One region of the Burkholderia sp. Ac-20353 genome, then DNA from elsewhere that is predicted to be linked to it. Evidence: predicted binding sites of a transcription regulator. Region 1 holds the regulator's gene; each other region holds the start of a gene.

What was found. The regulator sigma-54, encoded in region 1, starts transcription at its own class of promoters, with help from an activator protein. The targets are predictions, from matches to a motif close to TGGCANGNAANCTGCTTT.
Region 2: the regulator sigma-54 is predicted to act here: its motif matches at 5,262-5,279, upstream of glnA (type I glutamate--ammonia ligase).
Region 3: the regulator sigma-54 is predicted to act here: its motif matches at 5,548-5,565, upstream of G3N94_RS37575 (methanol/ethanol family PQQ-dependent dehydrogenase).
Region 4: the regulator sigma-54 is predicted to act here: its motif matches at 2,973-2,990, upstream of G3N94_RS24625 (collagen-like triple helix repeat-containing protein).

The regions. Positions count from the first base shown of each region.
Region 1 covers NZ_JAAGPL010000136.1:11,818-19,739, forward strand. Annotated here, with positions in the region: gene kdsD (arabinose 5-phosphate isomerase KdsD) at 1-966, shown strand, start outside; gene G3N94_RS28510 (HAD family hydrolase) at 966-1,502, shown strand; gene lptC (LPS export ABC transporter periplasmic protein LptC) at 1,506-2,120, shown strand; gene lptA (lipopolysaccharide transport periplasmic protein LptA) at 2,141-2,803, shown strand; gene lptB (LPS export ABC transporter ATP-binding protein) at 2,803-3,579, shown strand; gene G3N94_RS28530 (RNA polymerase factor sigma-54) at 3,774-5,282, shown strand; gene raiA (ribosome-associated translation inhibitor RaiA) at 5,444-5,803, shown strand; gene G3N94_RS28540 (PTS sugar transporter subunit IIA) at 6,043-6,555, shown strand; gene hprK (HPr(Ser) kinase/phosphatase) at 6,684-7,652, shown strand; gene rapZ (RNase adapter RapZ) at 7,751-7,922, shown strand, end outside.
Region 2 covers NZ_JAAGPL010000109.1:17,530-25,451, reverse strand. Annotated here, with positions in the region: gene hrpA (ATP-dependent RNA helicase HrpA) at 1-335, shown strand, start outside; gene G3N94_RS26280 (beta-propeller fold lactonase family protein) at 534-1,523, shown strand; gene G3N94_RS26275 (sterol desaturase family protein) at 1,540-2,514, shown strand; gene G3N94_RS26270 (EI24 domain-containing protein) at 2,657-3,484, shown strand; gene G3N94_RS26265 (molybdopterin-binding protein) at 3,481-4,296, shown strand; gene G3N94_RS26260 (rhodanese-like domain-containing protein) at 4,469-4,933, opposite strand; gene G3N94_RS26255 (hypothetical protein) at 4,948-5,136, shown strand; gene glnA (type I glutamate--ammonia ligase) at 5,388-6,803, shown strand; gene glnL (nitrogen regulation protein NR(II)) at 6,979-7,922, shown strand, end outside.
Region 3 covers NZ_JAAGPL010000277.1:675-8,596, reverse strand. Annotated here, with positions in the region: gene G3N94_RS37585 (sigma-70 family RNA polymerase sigma factor) at 89-2,032, opposite strand; gene G3N94_RS42800 (high-potential iron-sulfur protein) at 2,016-2,330, opposite strand; gene G3N94_RS37580 (transporter substrate-binding domain-containing protein) at 2,449-3,657, opposite strand; gene G3N94_RS37575 (methanol/ethanol family PQQ-dependent dehydrogenase) at 3,737-5,458, opposite strand; gene G3N94_RS37570 (TonB-dependent receptor) at 5,913-7,922, shown strand, end outside.
Region 4 covers NZ_JAAGPL010000096.1:25,814-31,205, forward strand. Annotated here, with positions in the region: gene G3N94_RS24620 (collagen-like triple helix repeat-containing protein) at 59-1,462, opposite strand; gene G3N94_RS24625 (collagen-like triple helix repeat-containing protein) at 1,506-2,924, opposite strand; gene G3N94_RS24630 (Flp family type IVb pilin) at 3,590-3,766, shown strand; gene G3N94_RS24635 (prepilin peptidase) at 3,852-4,352, shown strand; gene G3N94_RS24640 (TadE family protein) at 4,349-4,825, shown strand; partial or broken gene cpaB (Flp pilus assembly protein CpaB) at 4,910-5,392, shown strand, end outside.

The sequences.
Region 1 (7,922 bases):
GATGATCGGGCGCTCGCGCTCGCCCGCGACGTGCTCGACATCGAGGCGGACGCCGTGCGCGCGTTGAGCGACCAGCTCGACGGCGACTTCGTCAGGGCCGTCGCGCTGCTGCTCGGCTGCAGCGGCCGCGTGGTCGTTTCCGGAATCGGCAAATCGGGGCACATCGCCCGCAAGATCGCGGCCACGCTGGCCAGCACCGGCACCCCCGCGTTCTTCGTCCATCCGGCCGAAGCCAGCCACGGCGACCTCGGGATGGTCACGGCCGACGACGTGTTCATCGGCATCTCGTACTCCGGCGAGTCGGAAGAACTCGTCGCGATCCTGCCGCTCGTGAAGCGGATCGGCGCGAAGCTGATCGCGATCACGGGCCGCTCCGAATCCAGCCTCGGCCAGCTCGCCGACGTGAACCTGAACGCCGCGGTGTCGAAGGAAGCGTGCCCGCTGAACCTCGCGCCCACCGCGAGCACGACCGCCGCGCTCGCGCTCGGCGACGCGCTCGCCGTCGCAGTGCTCGACGCGCGCGGCTTCGGCTCCGAGGATTTCGCGCGCTCGCACCCGGGCGGCGCGCTCGGCCGGCGCCTGCTCACCTACGTGCGCGACGTGATGCGCACCGGCGACGAGATTCCGTCCGTCGGGCTCGACGCGACGCTGTCGGACGCGCTGTTCCAGATCACCGCAAAGCGCCTCGGCATGACGGCCGTGGTCGACGCGGCCGGCAAGGTCGCGGGCATCTTCACGGACGGCGACCTGCGCCGCGTGCTCGCGCGCGACGGCGACTTCCGCGCGCTGCCGATCGCCGATGTGATGACGCGCAACCCGCGCACGATCGCGCCGGATCACCTGGCAGTCGAGGCCGTGGAACTGATGGAGCGCCACCGGATCAACCAGATGCTGGTGGTCGATGCCGACGGCGCGCTGATCGGCGCGCTGAACATGCACGACCTGTTCTCGAAGAAGGTGATCTGATGACCGCTGCGCTCACTGCGGCCGAACGCGCGAGCCGCGTGAAGCTGATGGTTTTCGACGTCGACGGCGTGCTGACCGACGGCGGCCTGCTGTTTACGGCCGCCGGCGACGCGATGAAGTCGTTCAATTCGCTCGACGGGCATGGCGTGAAGCTGCTCGGCGAGGCCGGCATCGCGACCGCGATCATCACCGGCCGCCGTTCCGAGATCGTCGCCGCCCGCGCGAAGGAAATGAAGATCACGCACCTGTTCCAGGGCGTCGACAACAAGCTCGCGGTGTTCGCCGATCTGATCGCGTCGCTCGGCCTCGCGGCCGACGCGTGCGGCTACATGGGCGACGACTGGCCCGACCTGCCCGTGATGCTGCGCTGCGGCTTCGCGGCCGCGCCGGCCAACGCGCATCCCGACGTGATCGCGCGCGCGCACTGGGTCGCCGAGGCCCGCGGCGGCCACGGCGCGGTGCGCGAAGTGTGCGACACGATCCTGCGCGCACAGCGCCGCTACGACGCGCTGCTCGCGGCCGCCTGCGGAGCCTGACGGATGAATAGCCGATTCCGCTGGACCCAGCTGCTGCCGCTCGCCGCGGTCGCGGCGCTCGCGGGCGTCACGTGGTGGCTGCTGCAGGCGACGCTGCCGCCGCCCGGCGAAGGCCCCGCGCAGGAGAAGCGCCACACGCCCGACTATTTCGCCGACAACTTCTCGGTCACCGAGCTCGACCAGTCCGGCGCGACCCAGTACCGGCTGACGGCGACGAAGCTGATCCACTTCGAGGACACCGAATCGAGCGACCTGACCGCGCCCGCGATGCGCGCGTTCCAGCCCGGCAGGCCGATCGTGACGACCACCGCGAAGCGCGGCACCGTCAACGGCGACGTGTCGGTCGTCGACCTGTACGACGACGCGCGCATCCTGCGCGCGGCGGGCGGCGGCGATCCGCAGATGCAGGCCGATTCCCAGCATTTCCGGATCTTCGTCAATGATGATGTGATCCAGACCGAAAAGCCGGTTAAACTTCAGCGCGGCCTGTCGCTCGTCAACGCGACCGACGGCATGAAGTACAACAACGTCACCCGGGTCATCGAGCTCTACGGCAACGTGCGCGGCACGATTGCCGCGGCGGACACGTCCGGCGGCTCGAAAGCTCAACCCAGGTGACGCATCCCTCACGTGATTGCATGAACGAATCGTTCCCTCGTCAGAATACCGGCGGCGCTGCGCGCGCCGTCCGCGCCGCGCTCGCCGCGACGCTCGTGGCGCTCCCGCTCGTCGGGCTGGCGCCGCTCGCCCATGCCGAGAAGGCCGACCAGAGCAAGCCGATCAACGTCGAGGCCGACAACCTGACCTATGACGACCTGAAGCAGGTGACCGTCGCGACCGGCAACGTCGTGATCACGAAGGGCACGATCGTCATCAAGGGTGATCGCGTCGAAGTGCGGCAGGATCCGGAAGGCTACCAGTACGCCACGTCATACGGCAGCGGCAAGAAACACGCGTCGTTCCGCCAGAAGCGCGAAGGCCTCGACGAATACATCGACGGCGACGCGGAGCGCATCGACTACGACGGCAAGCAGGACCTGACGACGCTCACCACCGCCGCGACCGTGCGCCGCCTGCAGGGCACGACGACGATCGCCGACACCGTGCACGGCAGCGTGGTCACGTACGACGGCCAGCGCGACTTCTACACCGCGCGCGGCGGCAAGGACGTCGCCGCGCCGGGCAACCCGAACGGCCGCGTGCGCGCGATGCTGTCGCCGAAGAACGGCGGCCCCGCGCCGCTGACGGGCGCGCCGGCCAAGCTCGCGCCGTCGTCGACGATCCAGGGAGCGCCGGACTGATGAACGCGCTACCGAACCGCCAGCCGGCCGGCACGTCGAGCTCGCTCGTCGTCCGCAACCTGAAGAAGCGCTACGGCTCGCGCACCGTCGTCAAGGACGTGTCGCTCGACGTGAAGAGCGGCGAAGTCGTCGGCCTGCTCGGCCCGAACGGCGCCGGCAAGACCACGTCGTTCTACATGATCGTCGGCCTCGTGCCGCTCGACGCGGGCGAGATCTCGCTGAACGGCAGCTCGATCAGCCTGCTGCCGATCCACAAGCGCGCATCGCTCGGGCTGTCGTACCTGCCGCAGGAAGCATCGGTGTTCCGCAAGCTGACCGTCGAGGAAAACATCCGCGCGGTGCTCGAGCTGCAATTCGGCGACGACGGCAAGCGGCTGTCGAAGGACGCGATCGCGTCGCGCACCGAAGCGCTGCTCGACGAGCTGCAGATCGGCCACCTGCGCGAGAACCCTGCGCTGTCGCTGTCGGGTGGCGAACGCCGCCGCGTCGAGATCGCACGCGCGCTCGCGACCAACCCGAGCTTCATCCTGCTCGACGAGCCGTTCGCGGGCGTCGACCCGATCGCGGTGCTCGAGATCCAGAAGATCGTCAAGTTCCTGAAGCAGCGCAACATCGGCGTGCTGATCACCGACCACAACGTGCGCGAAACGCTCGGCATCTGCGACCACGCGTACATCATCAGCGACGGCTCGGTGCTCGCGGCCGGCGCCCCCAGCGAGATCATCGAGAACGAAAGCGTGCGCCGCGTGTATCTCGGCGAACACTTCCGCATGTAACTCGCACTTGACGCGTACTTAGAGCGCACTTAAAGCACACGTAACGCGCGTTCACGGCAACGCGCCACACGGCCCTGCCCGGCTCCGCCGCGCGGGGCCGTGCCCCTTTTCACGCGGCCGTGGCGGCGCGCGTAATCGCGGATGGCCCAATGCGGTGGGTCGTGGCAAACTCCGGGTATGACTCCCTCCTTGCCATGAAAGCCAGCCTTCAACTCCGCCTGTCGCAACACTTGGCGCTGACGCCGCAACTGCAGCAGTCGATCCGGCTCCTGCAGCTGTCGACGCTCGAACTCCAGCAGGAAGTGGCGATGGCGGTCGCCCAGAATCCGCTGCTCGAGAACGACGACGAATGGATCGCGAGCCCGCTGCGCGTTGCAGCGGACGGTTCGCTGATCGCGCAGACGCCGCCCGCGTCGAACCCCGAGCCGATGTCGGCCACCAACGGCAGCGGCCAGACCAGCGAGCGCGCGGAACGTGACGAGCCTGCCGGCGCCGACGAGTACGACGGCTACGCAAGCGGCGACAGCGGCGACGGTCCGCAATGGAACCTCGACGAGTTCGGCCGCGCGAGCGGCGCGTCCGACGACGACGACCTGCCGCCGCTGCAGGTGCAGGAAGCCGCGACGTCGCTGCGCGACCACCTGTCCGCGCAGCTGCGCGTCACGCAGGCCGGGCCGCGCGACCGCGCGCTCGTGATGTTCCTGATCGAATCGCTCGACGACGACGGCTACCTGACCGCGACGCTCGACGAGGTGCTCGCCGATCTGCCGCCCGAACTCGAGGTCGACTGCGACGAGCTGAACGCCGCGCTCGCGCTGCTGCACAGCTTCGATCCGGCCGGTGTCGGGGCTCGTTCGGCGTCCGAATGCCTGAAGCTGCAGCTGCTGCGGCTCGATCCGTCCCCGACGCGCACGCTCTCGCTCGAGATCGTGTCGCAACACCTCGAGCTGCTGGCCGCGCGCGACTTCACGCGGTTGCGCAAGCACCTGAAGGCGACCGACGACGCGCTGCGCGACGCGCACGCGCTGATCCGCTCGCTCGAACCGTTCCCCGGCGCCGCGTACGGCAAGGCCGAGGCCGACTACGTCGTGCCCGACATCATGGTGAAGAAGGTCGGCCAGGGCTGGCAGGCGGAACTCAATCCGGAAGTCGTGCCGCGCCTGCGGATCAACAACCTCTACGCGAACATCCTGCGCAACAGCCGCGGCGATCCGTCCGCGGGTTCGCTCAAGCAACAACTGCAGGAAGCACGCTGGCTGATCAAGAATATCCAGCAGCGCTTCGACACGATCCTGCGTGTTGCGCAGGCTATTGTCGAACGTCAGAAGAATTTCTTTGCGCACGGTGAAATCGCGATGCGCCCCTTGGTTTTGCGGGAAATAGCTGATACGCTGGGCCTACACGAGTCGACTGTCAGCCGTGTGACAACCGGGAAGTACATGCTGACCCCGTTCGGGACGCTTGAATTTAAGTACTTCTTCGGATCTCACGTTTCGACCGACACCGGTGGCGCCGCATCGTCGACCGCCATCCGTGCCCTCATCAAGCAACTGATAGGAGCCGAAGACACAAAATCGCCTCTTTCGGACAGCCGAATTGCCGAACTGCTGGCAGAACAAGGCTTCGTGGTTGCGCGCCGCACGGTTGCAAAATATCGCGAAGCCCTCAAGATCCCGGCAGTCAATCTGCGCAAGTCTCTTTAAGCCTGCTGCCTGCCCGGCGGCAGGCGTGTTCCGGCCACCGCGCACACGGGGTAAGGCCGGGCGACCTGTCCGTCATCTGCCGCATCGCGGATGCGGCACGGGCAAGTCGACCGGACGACCGCAACAACGCGGACTGGTGGCCACTCGCTTGGAGAAGCACTATGAACCTGAAGATCAGTGGACATCATCTCGAAGTCACGCCTGCAATTCGCGAATACGTGATCACCAAGCTGGACCGGGTGCTACGGCATAGCGATCAGGTAATCGATGGCACTGTGATTCTCTCGGTCGACAACCACAAGGAAAAGGACAAGCAGCAACGCGCGGAAATCAATCTGCATCTGAAGGGCAAGGACATCTTCGTCGAAAGCGCGAACGGCAATCTGTACGCGGCGATCGATCTGCTGATCGACAAGCTGGATCGCCAGGTCGTCAAGCACATGGAGCGCCTGCAAACGCACGCGCACGATCCGATCAAGCTTCAGCCGGCGATCGAACAGATCGAAGTGCCGCCGCAATAAGCGCACACCGCATCAGCATGCCGCCCGGTTCGCCGGGCGGTTTTTTTTGTAGTCCGGCGCAACACTGCGGGCACTGCCGGCACCGCGAGCGGCTCGCGCGAGCCGCCCGGCCGCTTCGCGCCACGCGCCCGGCTGTGTTCTATAATGCTCCGGTTATTTGCCGGGGGGGCCGGGGGGCGTTGGGTACGGTCGCCGTGCCTCGCAGGTCGCCATCGCCAAACGCCTTGATATCGCCGAACATGGAAAATCAGTCTGCCGCCGCGAGGAGACCCCAGGCCGCCCAATCGCCTGCCAACATGAATCGCCTAGCCAAAATCCTGCCCCTAGAGAACGTCGTCATCGACCTCTCCGTCACCAGCAAGAAACGCGTGTTCGAACAAGCCGGGCTGATGTTCGAGAATCAGAACGGCATTGCCCGCAGCACCGTCACGGACAACCTGTTCGCGCGCGAGCGCCTCGGCTCGACCGGGCTCGGCGAAGGCGTCGCGATTCCGCACGGGCGCATCAAGGGCCTCAAGCATCCGCTCGCCGCGTTCGTGCGGCTCGCCGATCCGATTCCGTTCGAGGCGCCCGACGGCCAGCCGGTTTCCCTCCTGATTTTCCTGCTCGTCCCCGAGCAAGCCACCCAGCAGCATCTCGAGATCCTGTCGGAAATCGCGCAACTGCTGTCCGACCGCGACGCGCGCGAGCGTTTGCACAACGAAACGGACCCCGCCGAGTTGCATCGCCTGCTCACTCAGTGGCAACCTTGAGTTGATCCGGGCGGTACATTTTCCCGAACGAGGCGGCGCAAGCCGCCGTCCCGGGCCGCCCGGCGCCGGCCCGGCAAGGCGACGCCCGTCGCCACGCGCGCGCACCGGCTCATTGGAGTGACGGACTCATGGATACGTCCAGCATCAACGCCCAAAGCATCTTCGACGACAACGCGGCCACGCTGAAGCTCAGCTGGCTGACGGGGCATGAAGGCTGGGAGCGCGGCTTTTCGGCCGACACCGTCGCGAACGCGACCTCGAGCGCCGACCTCGTCGGCCACCTGAACCTGATCCACCCGAACCGGATCCAGGTGCTCGGCGAAGCCGAGATCGACTACTACCAGCGGCAGACCGACGAAGACCGTTCGCGCCACATGGCCGAACTGATCGCCCTCGAGCCGCCGTTCCTCGTCGTCGCCGGCGGCGCCGCGGCGCCGCCCGAACTCGTGCTGCGCTGTACGCGCTCGTCGACCCCGCTGTTCACGACGCCGATGTCGGCCGCCGCGGTGATCGACAGCCTGCGCCTCTACATGTCGCGCATCCTCGCGCCGCGCGCGACGCTGCACGGCGTGTTTCTCGACATCCTCGGGATGGGCGTGCTGCTGACGGGCGACTCGGGCCTCGGCAAGAGCGAACTCGGCCTCGAGCTGATCAGCCGCGGCCACGGCCTCGTCGCCGACGACGCGGTCGACTTCGTCCGTCTTGGCCCCGATTTCGTCGAAGGGCGCTGCCCGCCGCTGCTGCAGAACCTGCTCGAAGTGCGCGGCCTCGGCCTGCTCGACATCAAGACCATCTTCGGCGAGACCGCCGTGCGACGGAAGATGAAGCTGAAGCTGATCGTGCAGCTCGTGCGGCGCCCGGACGGCGAGTTCCAGCGCCTGCCGCTCGAAAGCCAGACCGTCGACGTGCTCGGTTTGCCGATCAGCAAGGTCACGATCCAGGTTGCGGCCGGCCGCAACCTCGCGGTGCTCGTCGAGGCAGCGGTCCGCAACACGATCCTGCAGTTGCGCGGAATCGACACGTTGCGTGATTTCATGGATCGGCAACGACTCGCGATGCAAGATCCCGATAGTCAGTTTCCCGGCAAGCTCGTATAGGGCCTGCTCACACCAGCAACGGGCCCGCTGCGGCCCGTCGCGCAGCGCGGGCGCGTCGTGCCGGTGCTATGATGAACCGTCAGGATTTTCTGCTTCCCATGCGCATCGTTCTCATCACCGGCATTTCCGGTTCCGGCAAATCCGTCGCGCTGAATGCGCTGGAGGACGCAGGCTACTACTGCGTCGACAATCTGCCGCCGCAAGTGCTGCCCGAGCTGACCCGCTACCTCGCCGAAGAAGGCCAGCAGCGGCTCGCGGTTGCGATCGACG
Region 2 (7,922 bases), on a different contig from region 1:
AACTGACCGCACTCGTCGGCAAGCGCTTCGTGATCGACACGCCTTACGCGCAGCTTGCGCATTTCCCGCGCTACCTGAAGGGGATCGCGCTGCGGATCGACAAGCTGAAGGCCGATCCGGCCCGCGATACGAAGCAGCTCGCCGAGCTGCAGCCGCTCGCGCAGCAGTACCAGCGCGCGGTGTCGCAGCGCGGCGGCGTCGCCGATGCGCGGCTCGCGGAATTCCGCTGGCTGCTCGAGGAGCTGCGGATTTCGCTGTTCGCGCAGGAGCTGCGCACGCCGATGCCGGTATCGGTGAAGCGGCTGCACAAGGTCTGGGAGTCGATGCAGCGCTAGGTGCGGCGCGCGGGGGCGGCTGCCGCCGCGCGCAGCAGGTACGAAACCAGACGTAAAAACCAGACGCAAAATAAAGACGCAGAGGGCGGGAACGCGGCGCGGCGCGCCTGCGTCCAAGTGGCGCATTTCCCGCTCCCGTCAACCGGTGGGGTGGGTCGTCCGTTCTACAATGACGGTTGTTCCTCGACGTGAGTCTTCATGCCCACTTTCCTTTCCCTCGGCCGCACGCTCGTGCTGGCCGCAGCTGCGCTGGCGCCCGTCGCCCACGCGAATAACGTCATCATCCTCAATTCGGCCGAAGCCACTCTTGCCCTGATCGATCAGCAGACCCGCCAGGTGGTCGCGACGATGCCGACCGGCAAGGAACCGCACCACCTGATGGCGACCCCCGACAATTCGTCGCTGATCGTCGCGAATTCGGTGTCGAACAGCCTGATCTTCGTCGATCCGAAGACGGGTAAGGTGCAGCGCACGGTCGAAGGGATCGAGGATCCGTACCAGCTCGGCTTCTCGCCCGATCGCAAGTGGTTCGTGTCGACCGGTCTGCGTCTCGATCGCCTCGACATCTACAGTTACGACGGCCACGATGTGAAGATCGCGAAGCGCCTGCCGCTTGCGACGATGCCGAGCCACCTCGCGTTCACGAAGGACAGCAAGACGGTGCTCGTGTCGCTGCAGGTGTCGGGCGAGATCGCGGCGGTCGACCTCGCGACGCAGACGGTCAAGTGGAAGATGCCGGTCGGCAAGGTGCCGGCGGGCCTGTGGCTCACGCCGGACGACAAGTACCTGCTGGTCGGGATGACGGGCGCGGATTACGTCGCGGTCGTCGACTGGCGTAACCAGAAGGTCGTGAAGACGATCCAGACCGGCAAGGGCGCGCACAACTTCCGCTCGCTCGCCGACGGCACGCACGTCGCGGTCACTAACCGGGTCGCGAACACGATCAGCATCATCGACGAGAACACGCTTACCAACGTCGGCGACATCACGGGCCTGCTGCCGGGTCCCGACGACATGGAGCTGGCCGCCGACAAGAAGACGCTGTGGGTGACGTTCCGCTTTGCGAAGAAGGTCGGCATCATCGACCTGCCGTCGCGCAAGCTGGTGCAGACGATTTCCGTCGGCCGCTCGCCGCACGGGATCTACTTCTACGACCGCGCGCCGTGGAAGGCCGCGAACGGCGCGTGACGCACGGGAGCGAACGATGCTGCACCTGATCGACGCGTTCGTGTCGAACATCCAGACCTGGCTGTACGTCGATATCGTGCAGCCGCTCCTCTTCAAGTTCGACATGATGGACTATGACGAGGACACCTACGACGCGCTGTACTGGGTGATCGTCGGCGCGCTGCAGATCGTCGCGATGTTCGTGCTGCTGCGCCCGCTCGAGGTGCTGTGGCCCGTCGAGAAGTGGGAGAACCGCCGTGCCGTGCGGGTCGACGTGCTCTACACGCTGATCGCGAAGCTCGGCATCTACTCGCTGTTCTTCTTCTTCGCGCTGCAGCCGCTGTTCGACAACTTCCAGGCGTGGCTGCGCCTGCACGGGATTGCGAACTTCAACCTCGACTACCTGTGGCCGGGCGTCACGTCGATGCCGATCGTCACGTTCGCGATCTATCTCGTCGTGCTCGATTTCGCCGGCTACTGGTATCACCGCTGGCAGCACAAGATCGGCGTCTGGTGGGAGCTGCACGCGGTGCATCACAGCCAGCGGCAGATGTCGCTGTGGTGCGACGACCGCAATCACCTGCTCGACGACGTGATCCAGTCGTGCTTCTTCGCGGCGATCGCGCTCGTGATCGGCGTGTCGCCGTCGCAGTTCGTCGTGCTGACCGCGCTCACGAACTTCGCGCAGAGCATTCAGCACACGAATGCGCGGCTGTCGTTCGGCTGGCTCGGCGAGCGCCTGCTCGTGAGCCCGATCTTCCACCGCCGCCATCACGCGGTCGGCTATGGTCACGAAGGCACCAAGTACGGCTGCAACTTCGGCGTGCTGTTCCCGTGGTGGGACATGATGTTCGGCACCGCGTCGTGGAACCGCACGGTCGAGCCGACCGGCATCCGCGAGCAGATCGAGGGCGTGTCGTACGGCGACGGCTTCTGGGCGCAACACGGGCTTGCGTTCGTGCGGATCTTCCGCCGCCTCGTCCCCGCGAAGCGCGGCGCGGCGTCGGCCTGAGCGCGGCGCCCGCCATTCCTCCCCGCCCGGCGATGATTGTTCCTGCGCCGGGCGTTCTTTTCCCGCGGCCCGCATGCGTTTTGGCGCATGCGGGCCGCGTGGTTTATCCTTTCCCCGTTTTTCTCCGTTGAAACAGGTCTGCATGAACGACTTGCTGCGTTCCTTCGTCCGCGCATTCGCGAGCGCACTGCACCCGCGCATGCTGTGGCTCACCCTGATGCCGTTCGTCGTGTCCGCGTTGTTCTGGGGCGTGCTGCTGTGGTTTGCGTGGCAGACGCTCATCGACGCCGCGCGCGGCGCGCTCGACAGCTTCGCGCTGACGGCGGCGCTGTACCGGGTGTTCGACGTGATCGGCATGTCGCAGCTGCATGCGGTGGTCGCGCCGTTCGTCGTCGTGTCGCTCGCGGTTCCGTTGATCGTGCTGACGGTGCTGCTGCTGATCGCGTCGATCTCGATGCCGGTCGTCGTCAAGCACCTGTCGAGCCGCCGCTTCGCCGAGCTCGAGATGAAGCGCGGCGGCACGTTCTTCGGCAGCGTGCTCAACGCGCTGGGGACGGCGTTCGCCGGCGTCGTGCTGCTCGTCGTCACGCTGCCGCTGTGGCTGATCCCGCCGTTCTTCGCGCTGCTGCCGCCGGTGATCGGCGGCTGGATCACGTATCGCGTGATGACCTACGATGCGCTTGCGGAGCACGCGAGCCGCGACGAACGCCGCGCGCTCGTGCAGCAGCACCGCTGGCCGCTGATCGGCATCGGCATCGCGACCGGATTTCTCGGCACGGTGCCGACCTTCATCTGGGTGTCGTCGGTCTGGATGATGGTGCTGTTTCCGTTCGTCGCGGCGGCGATGATCTGGGTTTACGCATTCATTCTGGTGTTTTCGGCGCTGTGGTTCGGCCATTACTGCCTGCGCGCGCTCGAGGACCTGCGCGCGACACCGCGCGCCACCACAATCGACATGGGGCAGGCATGAGTATCGGCATCATCATCATCGGCGACGAAATCCTTTCGGGTCGCCGGCAGGACAAGCATCTGGCGAAGGTCATCGAGCTGCTCGGCGCGCGCGGCCTCGCGCTCGACTGGGCCGAGTATGTCGGCGACGATCCGGCGCGCATCACCGCGACGCTCGCACGCGCGCGCGCATCGGGCGACATCGTGTTCTCGACGGGCGGGATCGGCGCGACGCCGGACGATCACACGCGGCAATGCGCGGCCGCGGCGCTCGGTGTGCCGCTCGAGCTGCACCAGGAAGCGAAGCGGCTGATCGAGGAGCGCATCCGCGAGACCCATACCGATCCGGAGACGCCGGTCGACTTCGAGTCGCCCGAGAACCAGCATCGCTTCAACATGGGCGTGTTTCCGCGTGGCGCGACGATCATCCCGAACGGCTACAACCGGATTCCGGGCTTCTCGGTCGGCGACCTCCATTTCGTGCCGGGCTTCCCGGTGATGGCCTGGCCGATGATCGAATGGGTGCTCGACACGAAGTATGCGCACCTGCATCACGCGACGCCGCATGCGGAGCGGTCGCTGTACGTGTTCGAATTGCCGGAATCGACGCTCACGCCGCTGATGGAGAAGATCGAGCACGACTTCCCCGGCGTGCGAGTGTTCAGCCTGCCGAGCGTCGGCGATGCGGAGCGGGGCGGGATCTATGCGCGCCGCCACATCGATCTCGGCGTGAAGGGCGAGCCGGAAGCGGTCGCGGCCGCGTTCGTGAAGCTGCGCGAGGGCGTTCACCTGCTCGGCGGCGACATCGTCGAGCCCGACGCGCCGCGCGGCTGAGCGCCGCGCCGTTCGGCATTCCAAAAGCCGGCATTTCCCGACGCGGGTATTTCCAAAAGCCGGTACTTCCAGAAGCAACGGGCCGCCGCCGTTCCGGTGTGCGGCCCGTCATCGGCATGTCATCGCCCGGCTCGACGATGGCGCAAGCCCCGGGTGTGGCGCGCGGGTGCCGTCAAGCACCGATCCACGGCAGTTTCCGGAAGCACCAGCCGTCGACGGTCTTGCGGTGGCCTTCGGCATCCTTGGTGCCCTCGAAGCCTTCGAGCAGGTCGAACGCTTTCGTGAAGCCGGCCTGCGCGGCGGCGACCGCCGCGAGTTTCGAGCGCGCGGCGCTGCGGCACAGGAACAGCACGGGCGTGCCGGGTTCGAGCGCCGCCGTCAACTGGGCGACGAATTCGGCGTTCGGCACGCCGCCGGGGTAGCGGGTCCATTCGAGATGCAGGTACTGGCCGTCGCCGACGAGCGGGCGGCCGACCCAGTCGAGTTCGGCGCGGGTGCGCACGTCGACGAGACGCGCCGACGGGTCGAGCTGCAGCAGTTCGAATGCCTCGGCCGGCAGCAGCGCGCCGGCGTAGTTGAGCGAGCCTTGCGCGCCGCGTTCGTTGGCCTTGGCATAAAGTTGTTCGAGCGTACTCATGGCAGGAGGTCTCCGTGTCGACCAGGTTCGGCGCTTCGGCGCTTACGCTGATCTCATGCAAAGTGATCGATCAAACGACCATTCTAGCGCGCCGCCTGCCGCCCGATGTCCGTGCGCAGCGTGGCTCGCGCACCGCACACGCGCTCACCAAAAAGGTGCAGAATGAGGCGAATGCACCAAAACGATTCCTTCCGATTGCCTGACAACGTGGATTGCACCATCGGGGTGCGTGCGTCGGAGCGGCGGTTGCGTGCGAAGCCCCGAAATCGCGCGGCGAAGCCCTGTCGCGGCGAGCCTCGGCGCGATTCGCGCCAATCCGGCGCATGCATGGCACGGAAGCTGCTTTATAGGATTCGGTCCAATCGGGGCACGCTGCGCGAAAGCCTGGCCCCGAGCAGCTCGATAAACGAGGCGGTCCCAGTCCGCCGGTATTGTTCAATCAGGAGAAGAGGTTATGAGTAAAACCGTCGCCGACGTCATGCAGCTCGTGAAGGACGAGGACGTCAAGTTTGTCGATTTCCGCTTCACGGACACGCGCGGCAAGGAACAGCACGTGTCGGTGCCGGTTTCGGCATTTGACGAAGACAAGTTCGAAAGCGGCCATGCGTTCGACGGCTCGTCGATTGCGGGCTGGAAGGGTATCGAAGCGTCGGACATGCTGCTCATGCCGGACCCGAACGCGGCGTTCGTCGACCCGTTCTATGAAGAGTCGACCCTCGTGCTGACCTGCGACGTGGTCGAGCCGGCCGACGGCAAGGGCTACGAGCGCGATCCGCGTTCGCTCGCGAAGCGCGGCGAAGCGTACCTGAAGAGCACGGGCATCGGCGACACCGCGTACTTCGGTCCGGAGCCGGAATTCTTCATTTTCGACTCGGTCCAGTGGAACACGGACATGTCGGGCTGCTTCGTGAAGATCAACTCGGAAGAAGCACCGTGGTCGTCGGGCAAGGAATTCGAAGGCGGCAACACGGGCCACCGTCCGGGCACGAAGGGCGGCTACTTCCCGGTCGCACCGGTCGACACGTTCCAGGACATGCGTTCGGAAATGTGCCTGCTGCTCGAACAGCTCGGCATCCCGGTCGAAGTGCACCACCACGAAGTGGCGGGCCAGGGCCAGAACGAAATCGGCACGAAGTTCTCGACGCTCGTCGAGCGCGCCGACTGGACGCAATGGTCGAAGTACATCATCCACAACGTCGCGCACTCGTACGGCAAGACGGCAACGTTCATGCCGAAGCCGGTCGTTGGCGACAACGGTTCGGGCATGCACGTCCACCAGTCGATCTGGAAGGACGGCCAGAACCTGTTCGCGGGTAACGGCTATGCGGGCCTGTCGGAACTGGCGCTGTTCTACATCGGCGGCATCATCAAGCACGCCCGTGCGCTGAACGCGATCACGAACCCGACGACGAACTCGTACAAGCGTCTGGTTCCGCACTTCGAGGCACCGGTCAAGCTCGCTTACTCGGCGCGCAACCGTTCGGCATCGATCCGCATTCCGCACGTGTCGAACCCGAAGGGCCGCCGTATCGAAACGCGCTTCCCGGACCCGATGGCGAACCCGTACCTGTGCTTCACGGCGCTGATGATGGCCGGTCTCGACGGGATCCAGAACAAGATCCATCCGGGCGAAGCAGCCGACAAGAACCTGTACGACCTGCCGCCGGAAGAGGATGCAAAGATTCCGACCGTCTGCGCGGGCCTCGACCAGGCACTCGACGCACTCGACAAGGATCGCGAGTTCCTGACGCGCGGTGGCGTGTTCACGGACGGCATGCTCGATGCGTACCTCGCGCTGAAGGAGCAGGAACTGGCGAAGTTCCGCATGACGACGCATCCGATCGAGTTCGAGATGTACTACTCGCTGTAAGCGGCGATGGCGCTTCGACGCTACAGCGGGCGAAGCGCCGCCACGCCGGTACGCTTGCGCCGCGCAACTCCCGGCGCAAGCAACGGAGTCTGAAAAGGGGACGGCACCCAGCCGTCCCTTTTTTGTTCCGCGGAATTTTCACTTTTGCCACATTCTGGGCGCGACTAGACGCAAGATGGTTCTGAAGAATCTGATCAAGGCGAGAACGGGGCAGCCGGAGCGTCTGACGGACGACGACCGGCTCGCGCGCTCGGGGCTGCTCGCGGGGCTCGAGGCGTTGCCGACGGTCGTGCTGGTGCTCGACCGCAAGACGCTGAAGATCGCGTTCGCGAATCCGTCCGCGGAGGCGATGCTCGACATCTCGCGCCGGCAGCTCGCGCAGCGGCCGTGGGGCGAGATCTTCCCGAACGCGAACGAGCTCGCGTCGACGATCACCGCGATCGGCGAAGAGCGCTTTCATGCGACGCATCTCGACACGGTGCTCGACCGGCCGGGCCGCGAGCCGCTGCATGTGCATGCGATCGTCGGTTTTCTCGAGAGCGCGCACGACTTCGTGCTCGTCGAACTGTTCGAGAACGAGCGCCAGTCGCGCACCGACCGCGAGGAGCGGATCCACGACCTGACCGCGGTCAACAAGCAGTTGATCCGCAATCTCGCGCACGAAATCAAGAACCCGCTCGGCGGGATCCGCGGCGCCGCGCAGTTGCTCGAATTCGAACTCGGCGAGCGCGAGCGCGGCGAGCTGCGCGAATACACGCAGGTGATCATCAAGGAGTCCGATCGCCTGCAGACGCTCGTCGACCGGTTGCTGGAGCCGCACCGGCATCCGCACATCGTCGGCGACGTGAACATCCATGAAGTGTGCGAGCGCGTGCGCGCGGTGATGCTCGCGGAGTTTCCGCGCGGGCTGTCGATCGAGCGCGACTACGACGTCAGCGTGCCCGACCTGCGCGGTGACAAGGAGCAGCTGATCCAGGCGCTGCTGAACATCGTGCGCAACGCGGCGCAGGCGCTGCGCGAGCGGATCGCGCAGGGCGATGCGCGCATCGAGTTGCGCACGCGGGTCGCGCGCAAGATCACGATCGCGAAGCGCCTGTACAAGCTGGCACTGGACTTGCA
Region 3 (7,922 bases), on a different contig from region 1:
GCAACGGCGTGCAATGCACTGTGACACTGCGCCGAAACGCATCAGTCGCTGTTGCAGGCATCAACAGGCGGAACGGCCGGCTCCGTTGTCATCCGATGAACGACCGGAGGCCTGGCAGCGTGTCGGATGCGCGGATGCGCTCGAGCGCCGATGCCTCGATCTGCCGCACGCGCTCGGCCGACAGGTTCAGCTGGCGGCCGATGTCGCGCAGCGAATACCCGTCGTCCGCGCCGATCCCGTAACGCAGCCGCAGGATCGTCGCTTCGCGGGCCGGCAGCCGGTCGATCTCCGCCGCCATCGCGTCGCGCAGTTGCGCCGCGCTGGCCGCGTCTTCCGGCGACGGCATCGCGCTGTCCGGCACGACGTCGCCGAGCGTCATGTCGCCCTCCGGCGATACGGGCACGTCGGTCGACACGGGCTCCTTGACGATCGCCAGCAGGTCGAGCACCTTCGCGACCGGCAGCCCCATCCGCGCGGCCAGCTCGGCAGGCGGCGCGGGGTCGCCCGCGTGCCGTGCATGGTCGCGCTTGATGCGCGACAGCTTGTTGATCGCGTCGACCGTATGCGTGGGCACGCGTATCGTGCGGCCCTGATCGGCGATCGCATGCGTGATCGCCTGCCGGACCCACCAGGTCGCATACGTCGCGAATTTGAAGCCGCGCCGGTGGTCGTAGCGATCGACGGCCTTCATCAGGCCGATATTGCCTTCCTGGATCAGGTCGAGAAGCTGCAATCCGCGATCGGGATACCGTTTGGCGATCGACACGACGAGCCGCAGATTGCTCTGGAACAGTTTCTTTCTCGCGGGCTGCATCGCGCGATCGATGCGTGACAGGCGCGCGTCGATCGCGAGCGTGATATCGAGCGGCAGGATCGACTCGCTGGCGAGATGCGTAAGCGCGGTTCGTGCTTCGATCAGCGCCGGTGCGCGGCGGGCGAGGGCAGTGCCGCATCCGGGATGCACGGCGATACATTCCTGGAGCCATGCGCGAACGTCGTCGCAGGGTGTGAACAGAACGCGACGCGGCGTATCGGCACGCATGCCCGATTCGGCCAACGTTTCGACGATGCGTTTTTCGAACTTGCGTGCTTGCGTCGCGCGCTCGCAAATCGTGCTGCCGATGCGTTCGATTGCGCGCGCGGTGAAGCGGATCCTGCCGGTCAGCGCAGCGGCCTCGCGCATCAGTGACCGGTAGGCGGCCGAAGCGAAGCCGTCGGCGCGCAACGCGTGATGCATCGCCGATGCAAGCGCGCCGGCGCGGTCGAGCGCTTCGACGACGGCATTGCGCCACGCCGGACTGTCCAGCGCGCGCTCGGCTTCGCCTTCCTGCGCCGGTGATTCCGTCTCCGAATCGGACGTGGTTTCGTTCCCGGGCGAATCCGCGGGCGATACCGCTGGCGGTCCCATGAGCGAATCCGCAGGCGGTCCTGCAAGCGAATCCGTGAGCGATTCGGCGTGCGTTTCAGCGCAATCGACGAACCCCGTCACGTAGACCGAAGCTGCCGCCTTTCCCGCGCGGATGTCGCCGGCGATCGACGCGATCGCGTCGAGCGCGGCCGGATCGCGGCTCAGCGCGTCGATGCACGCGGCGCGACCGCTTTCTAGTTGGAGCGCGAGCACGATCTCCTCTGCGCGCTCGAGCAGCGGTGTCGCGCTCATTTCCCGCAAATAGATCCGGACAGGATCGTTCGTGCGGCCCGCCAGCAGGTCGGCGGCCGCGAGCCGCGCCGACGCATCGGCAAGCGGTGGCGTCACCTCCGTCGCTTGCGCGAAATGACGATCGAGCGTCCACGCGGTGTGCGAGTCGACATGCTCGCGCACGTCGATGCCGAGCTCGCGGAGCATCGCCGCGGTGGCGTCGAAATCCGTGCCTTCGGCCGCATCGTCTGGCAACGCATCGACGATCTCGCCGCGCGTCACGTAGCCGCGATCGATGCCCAGCGCGATCAGCGCATGCAGATGCTCCGCACGTTCGGCGTCCGCGCCGCAGCGCGGCGCGCTCGCATGTGCGCGATCAAGCACGCTTCGCATAGACGTTGCACCAGCCTTCAGCGGCAACGGCCTTGCCCGCGAACATCGGGCACGTGCCGGAGGATTCGCCTGCGGCACCCTTGTAGAAGCGGCAATTCGCGCACGTCTGGCCCGCCTGGTACTTCGGAAACTTGCCTGTGTCGACGGTCGTTGCATTCGCGCGGTAGCCGAGCGACTTCGCGGTCGCGTCGTTTTCGTCGACGAGCGATGCGGCCGCGAATGCACGGGTTCCGGCTGCGAGCGTGACGCACAGGCCGGCCGTCTGAATGATGAACGTTCTGCGATTGCGGGAGATCATGTCGTTTTCCTGAATGAAATGAAAAGAGAAAGGCTGTCACGCGCGCCGGAAATGCTTCCCGGCGCGGCGAGTAGACCAAAACGAAGAGGCGGCGAAGATGCTGCGAAGCGGCGGGAATCTACTTGCGCGGTCCGGCGATGAGCGGCGCCTTCGACGCGTTGGCGATATCGGTCGTCAGCTTGGTCTTCGACGTGTCGTAGCCGTTCGAGTAAAGCAGGAACGCCATCAGATCCTCGTATTCCTGGGGTGTCATCTTGCCGGGGCGATCGGCCGGCATGTTGTTCGTCATGTACTGGTACACCCCGCCGACGGTGATATGCGACTTGCCTTCGGGCGCGAAGGCTTCCCCGCTCAGCGCGGGCGCGGTATTGCCCTCGAGCTGGTCGCCGTGGCATTTCGCACAGGCGTCCGCATAGATCGTCTTGCCATGCTGCACCTGCGCCTGGTCGAACGATGGTACGGCGTTGCCTTCATTGGTCGACACCTTGATGAAGCCGCCCTTCGCCGGCTGCTGTTGGGCGGATGCGACCGCGCCGTCGAGGAACTGGCCGGGCGCGCGCGTGCCGGCCGTGTGCGCGACCGCCGCCGGGAGGGTCCAGCCGCGCGTGAGCGCAGCGAGACGGCCGTTGTCGCTCATCCGGGACAACGTCGCGTCGATACGCTTCTGCAACGCTTCCTTGCCCGGTCCGAATGCGAACGAAAGCTGCCATTCCGAGTACGGCGACGACGTCGCCGCGATCTGGAAGCGCTGTTGCGGGTGCGCGCGCTGATACGCGACGACGCTCGGATACCAGACGATCGCGCGCTGCGCGCGGCCGTCGGCGAGCGCGGCGATCGTTTTCTCGCTCGTGTTTTCGAGAACGAAGCGGGCGTTGGCCTGTTGCGCGGCGATCAACTGCGAAGGGCTCCCATACGTGGCCGCGATCGCTTCCTTGGCGCCGGACGGTGCATGCGGATCGCGCAGCGAAACGATGACATAGCCGGAGCGCAGATAGCCCTGCGAGAAACTCATTCTGGATCCCGACGCATCGGCGATCTCCGAGCGCGGGAAGCCGGCGATCACATCGCAGTCGCGTTCGAGCGATTTCCGCAGTTCGCTGGCGGAGATGCCGTCGTCGCCGCCATCGTCGTCGACGCCGCGTTTGTTCAACGATGCGGCGACGCCTGCGGTGCGGAACACTTCGCGTGCGATGGACTGGTCGAGCGCCGTGGTCGGGCTGCCGGGCAGCGTGCAGATGCGTACGCCGGCCGACGCGGATGCCGGTGCAAGCGCCACGCCCACGGCGAGCAGACTGGCGACAGTGAGGGGAGTGAGGCGAGTATTCATGATCGTGTGTCCGGTTGAAGCGGTTGGGGTGTCGCGCCCGCATCGGGCGCATGCGGGCGCGACCGGGGCGCGAGCCCGATCAGTCGAGCGCGAAGACGTACAGGGTGCCGCCGCGCGGAACGTCCTTCGCGATGTCGGCCATCGGGCCGCCCCAGATCGGGTTCGCGCCGCCGTAGCCGGCGAGCACGGCTACGTATTCCTTGCCGTCGACCTCATACACCGACGGCTGCGAGATGATGCCGCTCGCGAGCTGCGGGCTTTCCCAGAGCACCTTGCCGGTTGCCGTATCGAATGCGTACAGGTGACCGTCGAGCGAGCCGCTGAACGCGAGGCCGCTCGCGGTGGTCGCGACGCCGCCGTTCCACGGCTTCTTCGTCCAGTGGCTCCACAGCTTCTTGCCGGTGTTCACGTCGATTGCGGTCAGTTCGCCGTAGCCCTCGCTGCCCGGTTCAGGCTTGATCTCGAAACCTTCGCCGAGATAAGGCAGGCCTTCCTGGTAGCTGACCGACTTGCCGGTCAGGCTCATGCACGCGTGCAGCGCGGGCACGACCGCGATGTTGCGTTCCTGGTCGAACGAGATCGACCACCAGTTCTTGCCGCCGAGGAAGCTCGGGCACGTTTCGATCGTCGTGCCGGCCTTCGGGAACTTCGATTCGTCCTGGATCGGCTTGCCATCGGCCGTGTAGCCGGTGACCGACGTCGCCTTCACGAACGGTGTCGCGTAGATCAGCTTGCCGGTCGTGCGGTCGATCGCGTGGAAGAAGCCGTTGCGGTCCGCGTGGATGATCGCGTCGTAGTCCTTGCCTTTGTACTTGATATCGGCAAGGACCGCCGCGTTCACGCCGTCGTAGTCCCACGTGTCGTGGTTCGTGTACTGGTAGTGCCACTTCAGGTCGCCGTTCTTCGCATCGAGCGCGAGCAGCGAGTCGGAATACAGGTTGTCGCCGGGGCGCAGCGCCGCGAGCCACGGGCCCGGGTTGCCGACACCCCAGTACAGCGTGCGCGACGCAGCGTCGTACGTGCCCGTGAGCCACGCGGCGCCGCCGCCGTGATCCTGCATCCCGTCGGGCCAGGTCTCCGAGCCCTTTTCTCCGGAACCGGGGATCGTGTAGCGTTTCCAGACTTCCGAGCCGTCGTCCGGATTCAGCGCGACGATATAGCCGCGAATCCCGTATTCGCCGCCGGACGTGCCGACGACGATCGCGCCGTCGAGCGCGAGCGGTGCGAGCGAGAACGAGTAGCCGAGGCCCGGCTCGAACATCTGCTTCTTCCAGACGAGATTGCCGGTCTGCGCATCGAGTGCCGCGATTTCGCCGCCCAGCATCGCGACATAGACATTCTTGCCGTACAGCGCGACGCCGCGGTTCACGACGTCACAGCACGCGGTCTTGAACGACGCGGCGCTGAGCTTCGGCTCGTATTTCCAGAGCTGCTTGCCCGTCTTCGCATCGAACGCGTAGACGTTGTCCTTCGGCGTGGTCACGAACAGGTAATTGCCGTTGATGATCGGCGTCGCTTCGAAGCCCTGCTTCAGTTCGGCGGGGAACTTGTAGGCCCACACCTGCTTGAGATTCTTCGCGTTCGACGGGTCGATCTGCTTGAGCGGCGAATGCGACCGGCCGTTGTAGGTGCGGTAGTAGGTCAGCCAGCCCGGATCGCGCTGCGCATCGGTCAGCCGCTGGTAGGTCACGGCCGGATAGTCCGCGGCCGCTTCGACGAGGCCGGGGTTCAGCGCGACGGCGGCTGCCGCCGCGATGCCGATCGTGGCCAGCCGGCTCGCTGAAGCCGAGAATTTCTTCATGGTTGTCTCCTGAGTCATTGTGGTCGCACCGCCGCGAAGGTTCCGTCGCGCCGGCACGGGTGGGGTTCCGGGCCGAGTGCGCTGCCGTTCACGCAAGTCGCATGCCATCGCGCCGCGCTGCCCGCGCGGCGCGGCGGACCGGGGCATCGCGGGTGGTGCGGTGGCGGCGGTGCTTCGTGCGGGCGTCGACGCAGGTGTTGCATTCAGGTACACCGTCGTGCGCGAGGTGTTGCCAAACATGACAGGTGGCGGGGCGCCTGTGACAGCGTGCCGCGCCGTTGACGGATGCCGCGCCGAACGGGCGTGCGGCGTTGGCGGCAACGTTGGAAGCGACGCAGGCCGGTGATCGTGCATGCGGTGCTGGCATGGTTCTCGCTGTCCTGTATCGCGGGGAGACATCGCCGTGCAGCACGCAATGCCGCGCGGCAGAAAACGAACAGGGAGACAGAGGGGAATGATCAGGAGACCAAAGGCAATTGGCGTGGATGGCGGGTGGCGGGACCATCGGGGCGTGCGGCGCGTTCAGTGTGTCGGTGCGACACTCGGTGCGATTGCGCTGTTCGGCCTGTCGCCGGCCGGCGTCCGCGCGCAGCAGAATGCGAGTGAGAACGCTTCGTCCAACACGGCTGCGCCGCCAGTCGCGCCGCAACCCGCCACCGACATACTGCCCGCAGTGGTCGTCGTCGGCACGACGCCGCTGCTCGGGATCGGCACGCCGCTGTCGAAGGTGCCCGCGAACGTGCAGACGGTGCGCGCGTCCGAACTCGACGCGCAGCACCGCGCGACGCTGACCGACTTTTTCGCCGCGAACCTGCAGAGCGTGACGATCGGCGACGCGCAGGGCAACCCGTACCAGACCGACGTCAACTATCGCGGCTTCACTGCGTCGCCGCTGCTCGGCACGCCACAGGGCCTGTCGGTGTTCGTCGACGGCGTGCGCGTGAACGAGCCGTTCGGCGATGTCGTGAACTGGGACATCCTGCCCGTGCAGGCGATCGACCGTATGCAGCTGATTCCCGGCTCGAATCCCGTATATGGACGCAATACGCTCGGCGGCGCGCTCGCGATCACGACGAAGAACGGCAAGTCGAGCCCGGGCGGCGAAGCGGAGGTATCGGGCGGCTCGTGGGGCCGCAAGACCGCGAGCGTCGAGCAGGGCGGCACGCTCGGCTCGAACCTCGACTACTACGCGACCGCGAACGTCGCGAACGACGGCGGCTGGGCCGACCACAACGCGAGCCGCGTGCGGCAACTGTTCGGCAAGCTGCGCTACACCGACGCGGACACCACGCTGTCGCTGGCCGCGGGCGGCGCGGACAACACGCTGTACGGCAGCCAGACGATTCCGCGCTCGTTCCTCGACAACCGGAAGCAGGCGTACACGTTTCCGGACCTGAACCGCAACAGCGCCGCATATGTGACGCTGTCGGGCGACCGCTTCTTCGGCGAGCACGTCGAGCTGAGCGGGAACGCGTACTACCGGCACCTGCGCAACGCCAACACGAGCAGCAACAACAACACCGACTTCGGATCGGTCGATGAAAGCGGCAATGTCGATACGCTGCAGGGCACCAACGCGCAGTCGACGATCGTCACCGACAGCTACGGCGGCAGCCTGCAGCTCACCTTGCTCGGCAAGCTCGGCGGGATGGCGAACCAGCTGATCGCGGGTGTCGCGGCCGATGTCGCGAACTCGAGCTACGTCGCGGCATCGCAGGACGCGTTTTTCACCGACTCGCGCGCGGCGATCGGCATCGGCGGCTTCGTCCCGCGGACGAATGCGAAGACGCGCAACGCGAACGTCGGCGTGTACCTGAGCGATGCGCTGTCGCTGACGCCGCACTGGACGCTGACGCTGTCGGGCCGCTACGACTGGTCGAAGGCGCAGATCGGCGACGCAAGCGGCGTGCAGCCGCTGCTCGACGGCAACCATACGTTCTCGCGCTTCAACCCGGCGGTCGGCGTGAACTGGAACCCCGTCGCGGGCTTCACCGCGTACGCGACCTACAACGAAGGGATGCGCTCGCCGACCGCGATCGAGCTCGCGTGCGCGGACCCGGCCGCGCCCTGTTCGTTGCCGAACGACTTTATCGCCGACCCGGCGCTCAAGCCGGTGATCTCGAAGACGTTCGAAGTTGGCGCGCGCGGCCGCATCGGCGGCGCGACCACCTGGAGCGCGGCCGCCTATCGCACGACGCTGACCGACGACATCGCGTTCATCAGCGACCCGGCGAGCGCGCAAGGCTATTTCCGCAACGTCGGCGACACGCGGCGCCAGGGTATCGAGCTCGCGGGCCGCACGCAGCTCGGCAAGATCGGCGTCGGGCTGTCGTACAGCTATGTCGACGCGACTTACCGATCGTCGTGGACCGAACACAGCCCCGCGAACTCGGCCGCCGACGCGACGGGCAACGTGTCGGTCAAGGCGGGCGACCGCATCCCGGGCATTCCCGCGCACACGGTG
Region 4 (5,392 bases), on a different contig from region 1:
CGGTTGTGCTGTCGTCGGCCGCGCGTTCGCTCCGGCTGGGAACGCGCGGCCGTCGTGCTTACTTGCCGATGCTGCCCAGCGTGCCGAGCAGGCCGGTGACCGGCGCGAGCAGGCCGGCCGCGCCGCCCGACGTGGAGCCCGACGTCGAGCTGGTCGCGCCGCCGACCAGCGACGTGACCGGCGCGAGCGCGTTCGACGTACCCCCGGTGCTCGCTGCGCCGCCCACAGTGCCGGTGACAGTATTCAGCAAACCGGTAACCGGCGCGAGAGGGTTTGCCCCGCTTGTGCCGCCCGCCGCGCTGCCCAATGCGCCGGTCACCGTGGAGACGAGACCGGTCACCGGCGCAAGCGGATTGCTGCCGCCCGCATTGCCCAGAAGACCCGCGACCGGCGACAGCGAATTGCTTGCGCCGCCCGAGGTTGCGCTGCCGCCGGGCGCGCCGACCGGCGTCGAGCCGAGACCCGACAGCAGGCCGCCGAGCGGGTTGGTCGAGCCGGAACCCGACGTCGTGCCGTTCGGCGAGCCGTTCTGCACCGTCGCGGTCGAGCCGCCGACGAGGCTCGTGATCAGGCCGGGAATCGGTGCCGCGCCGTTCGGGCCGTTCGGATTGACGAGGCCGCCTGCATTGGTCACGGTGTTGCCGACCGTGCTGACCAGCTGGCCGACATCGCCGACGAGCGGCTGCTTCGATGTGCCCGCAACCTGTTGGCCGGCCGAGCTGATGGCGCCGCCGATCTGGCCGAGCAGGCCGGACACGGGTTGGCCGAGGCCGGTCGTCGTGCCGACCTGCTGCGTGAGCTGGCCGGCGGTGATCACGAGCGGCGTGATCGCCGAGCTGATCGGCTGCGTGATCTGCTGAACGGGGCCCGACGACAGCGCGGAGCCGACCGTGTTGCCTGCGGCGCCAAGGCCGTTGGCAACCGTGTCGAGCACGGTGCCGACAGGCGTCGTGACGGGCGCGAGCGGCGACAGCGGGCCCGAGCCGAGCGCCTTGACGGTCTGGCTCAGGCCGGACACGGTGTTGCCCGTCGCGCCGACGACGTTGCCGAGGCCGGCAACCGTCGTGCCGACCGGGTTCTGCGTGGAGCCGATCTGTCCCAGCCCGTTGCTCGCTGCGTCAGCGGCCGCGCCGAGAATCGAGCCGGTGCTGGAGACGGTTTTGCCGAGGCCTTGCGTCACGCCGTTGCCGAGAACCGGCAGGCTCACGCCGCCGATCGTGCTGCCGAGATCCGTGGCGGTCTGGCCGGTCGTGTTGACGACACCGGTCGTGCCCGTCTGCGTCGGGGTGGGCGGCGTCGGGTTCGGGCCGCTCGTGCTGCCGCCGTTGTTGCTGCTGGTCGTCGGCGGCGCGCTTACGCCACCGCCGCCGCAGGCGGCCAGCACGCAGGCGGCCGCGAATGCGGTGACGGGGATGCGCCACTGACGCAGCGCGGCTGACGTGAGAGAACGTTGCTGGGACATGATTGACTCCTCGCTGTCTTGTCGATGAATGGAACGAGCGGATTTACTTGCCGTGCACGCCACCGAGCAGGCCGCCGATCAGCGACGTGACGGGTGCGAGCGGATTCGACGACGTGCCCGGGTTCGTGACGGCGCCGGTGCCGCCCGACAGCCCGGACGTCACGCCGCTGACCGCGCCGGTGACGGTGGACACGGCGCCCGTGACGGGCGCCAGCGTGTTGCCGCCGCTGGTGCCGCCCGTTGCACCGCCGAGTGCGCCGGTCACGGTCGAGACGAGGCCGGTGACGGGTGCGAGCGGGCTGCTGCCGCCAGCGCCGCCGGTTGCACCGCCGAGTGCGCCGGTCACGGTCGAGACGAGGCCGGTGACCGGTGCAAGCGGGCTGCTGCTGCCGCCGGTCGCGCCGCCGAGTGCGCCGGTGACGGTCGAAACGATGCCCGTGAGCGGCGCGAACGGGTTGGTGGCGCCGCTGCCGCCGGTCAGCAATCCGCCGACTGCCTTCACGGTGCCGCCCGTCGACGAGACGGTGTTGCCGAGGCCGGTCGTGACCGGGTTGCCGCCCGTCGATGCGATCAGCGCGCCGGCCTGGTTCAGGCCATTGCCGAGCGTGCCGAGCACGGTGTTGAGCGGTGCGCCGAGGCCCGTTGCGGTGCCGATCGTCTGGGTCGTCGTGCCGACCATCGTCGTGATCGGCGTGATCGCGGAGCTGACGGCCTGCGTGACTTGCTGGACCGGGCCCGTCGACAGCGCGTTGGTGAGCGTGTTGCCACCGTTCGCGACGGCGTTGCCGACCGTCGACACGAGACCGCCGACGGCGCCGGTGACGGGCGCGAGCGGCGACAGCGGACCGCTGCCGAGGCTCGTGACGAGATTGCCGGTCTGCGTGACAGCGCCGCCGAGCTGATTGACCACGCCGCCCGTGCTGGCGACCGTGATGCCGACCGGATCCTTGGCCGCGCCGAGCTGGCCGAGACCGTTGCCGATGCCGTTGCCGAGCGCCGACACCGCGCCGCCCGCGCTTTGCAGGATGCCGCCCGCGGCTTGCGTCGTCTGCGGGTTGACGCCCGGCAGCGACTGGCTGGCGACGACGGTGCCGAGGCCCGACACGGTCGAGCCGACATTCGTGACGAGGTTGCTGCTGCCTGCGAGGACATTCCCCACCGCGTTCGACGACACACCCGACGTACCGCTCGTGCCGCTGCTCGTCCCGCTCGTGGTTCCGCTCGTCGAGCCACTGGTGCTGCCACTCGACGAGCCGCTCGTACCGCCCGACGTGCCGCTCGTTGAGCCCGAGCTGCCGCCGCCGGACGTGGAAAGCGCATCGCTTGCGCCCGAGTTCGAGCCGCCGAGGCCCTTGCTGATCGAACCGGAGCCGCCGCATGCGGAGAGGGAGAGCATGGCTGCCACGGTGGCCGTGATCAGAGTCGTCCGGAGCGCGCCATGAGGGAATACCTGAATGTCCATTTCGTCCTCGCATTAAATCCGTGTTGTGTTGGGTGATGCGCGGACTACTCTGCAACTGTCGTGCCATTTCGATGGTCGGCGGTTCGATGAATTGCTTTAAACGGGACAATTCCTTTCGGTAAAAGGACTTATACGAATTGAAAGATTGTTGAAATTGTTTGAGCGTCCTCGAATGAGAACGATTTCTGCGGCTCCGTAACGTAACGTCACATCAATCGCGTTACGGGCGTGACGTAACGTGGGCGTGCGAAAGCCGGGGAGGAGGGTCCGTCTGTTTTACTGATGGATTAGATGTGCACATCTAACCTATCGTTAATCCTTATGTGTAAGACGTACCGGAACGCCGTACAAATACGCCGTGCTTCGAGTCATTTTTTTCGATCCGCCGTTGAAAGGGGTTGGAAATTAATGGGGATCGGATATAAGATTCGTGGCGGGTGTAAGGATTGTACGAATTGGTACACGACGTTCGAGGAGGGTTCCTATCGCGAATGTTAACTTGCATCAAATGGTGATACAAACCCGTCGGGGCAAGCTATAAAGAAAGCGCACCTGGTTGTCGTCACGGCTGATGTGGCGAACGACGCGGGGCAAGGCCAAATATGCGGGACACGACAACGTATAAGCGGCCAAAGAGACATAGATTCAGGCACGAGGAAAAAAATATGAAAGCAATGATGATTCGCTTCCTTCGGGAAGAAGACGGGGTTACCGCGATCGAGTATGGTCTGATCGCGGGTCTGGTGGCCGTCGGCATCGTGGGGGCACTCACGTCTCTCAAGACCGACATTGTTGGCCTCTTCAATTCGATCGGTTCACAGCTGACTACCGCTGCAGGCTGAGCTTCGCGATTTGTCGCAATAACGGGCGAATCGTCACGGCGATTCGCCCGCTTCCGCGTCTGCGAGCGGTTTCAAGCGGTTTCATATGGCACTCCTATTCTGTACCGGGGTTTTCTTCGCCTGGGCGATGCTTGTCGCCCTGGGTGATATCCGATTTCGCCGCGTGCCGAACGTGCTCGTCGTGTTTGGCCTCGTCGGCGCATTCGGTGCGACGCTGGTTCACGCGAATCCGTTCGGCACGTCCGTCATGCAGGCATTAGTCGGCATGCTGGTCGGCCTGATCGGCCTTTTCCCGTTTTTCGCATTTCGCGTGATGGGCGCGGCGGACGTGAAGGTATTCGCGGTGCTCGGCGCGTGGTGCGGCGTGCACGCACTGCTCGGGCTCTGGGTCGTTGCGAGTCTTGCCGCGGGCATTCATGCGCTGGCGCTCGTGCTGCTGTCGGGAGCCTCGTTCGGTGCGCTGTGGCAGCGCGGCGCACCTGCGCTCGTGCTCGGCGGACGGCGCGCGACGCCGTATGCGGCATGCCTGACGCTGCCTGCGGCCGCGTGGCTCGGTTATCTGGTGGTTTCGGGGGGCGTACGATGAAACGACATTTTTCCCCACGCGCCCGGCGGCGCCAGCGCGGTGCGACCGCGGTCGAATTCGCGCTCGTGTTTCCGATGTTCTTCCTGATTTTTTACGCGATCGTCACCTTCGGCCTGATCTTCGCGGTTCAGCAGAACCTCACGCTGGCGGCGAGCGAGGGCGCGCGGGCGGCGCTGAACTACGTGCCGGGAACCACGACGACGGCCGCGCTGACCGCACGAGCGCAAAAGGCGCAGGGCATGGCGCTCGCGTATATCGCGCCGGGGCTCAAGCAGTATGTGGATGTTCCGGTTCCGACGCCGGCGTCGTGCAGCTATGACCCGAGCAACGCCAACCTGCATTGCGTGACGGTGACCGTGACTTACCGGTACAAGGATTCGCCGCTGGTGCCGAACATCCCGCTGCTCGGCATGGTGCTGCCCAATGCGTTGACGAGTTCGGCGACCGTGCAGATCCCGGATACCTATCTATGACGGAACGGAGCGAACGACCGCGTTCCGCATTTGACTTGCAGTCCATATCAATAACGACACTTACCGGGGCACCGATATCCCACCATGGCTAACCACTTGACGAAGATCATCGCCGGGCTGCTGATCGCAATCGCGATTCTCCTCGGGCTCTATGCGTGGATGCTCGGACGCCACGCGGCCCGCCCGGCAGACGCGCAGCCGCAGGCCGCGGCCGTGAAGACGGTGCCGATCGTGGTGGCGGCACGCGTGCTGCCCGCCGGCCAGCCGATTCCCGCCGACGCGTTGAAGGTGGGCCAAGCACCGGTCATGCCGACGGGCGGGTTCAGCGATCCGGCCGCACTCGTCGGCCGCGTACCGGCCGGCAACATCCTTGCCGCGTCGCCGGTGCTCGAGGGCGCGCTGACGTCGGGGCTCGCGGATCAGGTTGCGCCGGGCGAGCGGGCTGTCGCGGTCAAGGTCGACGAAACCAATGCGGTCGGCAACCGGCTGCGGCCCGGCAACTACGTCGATGTGTTCGTGAACCTGAGGCGCGACGGCGCCTCGGGCGGTCCGATGAGCGCGGAGATC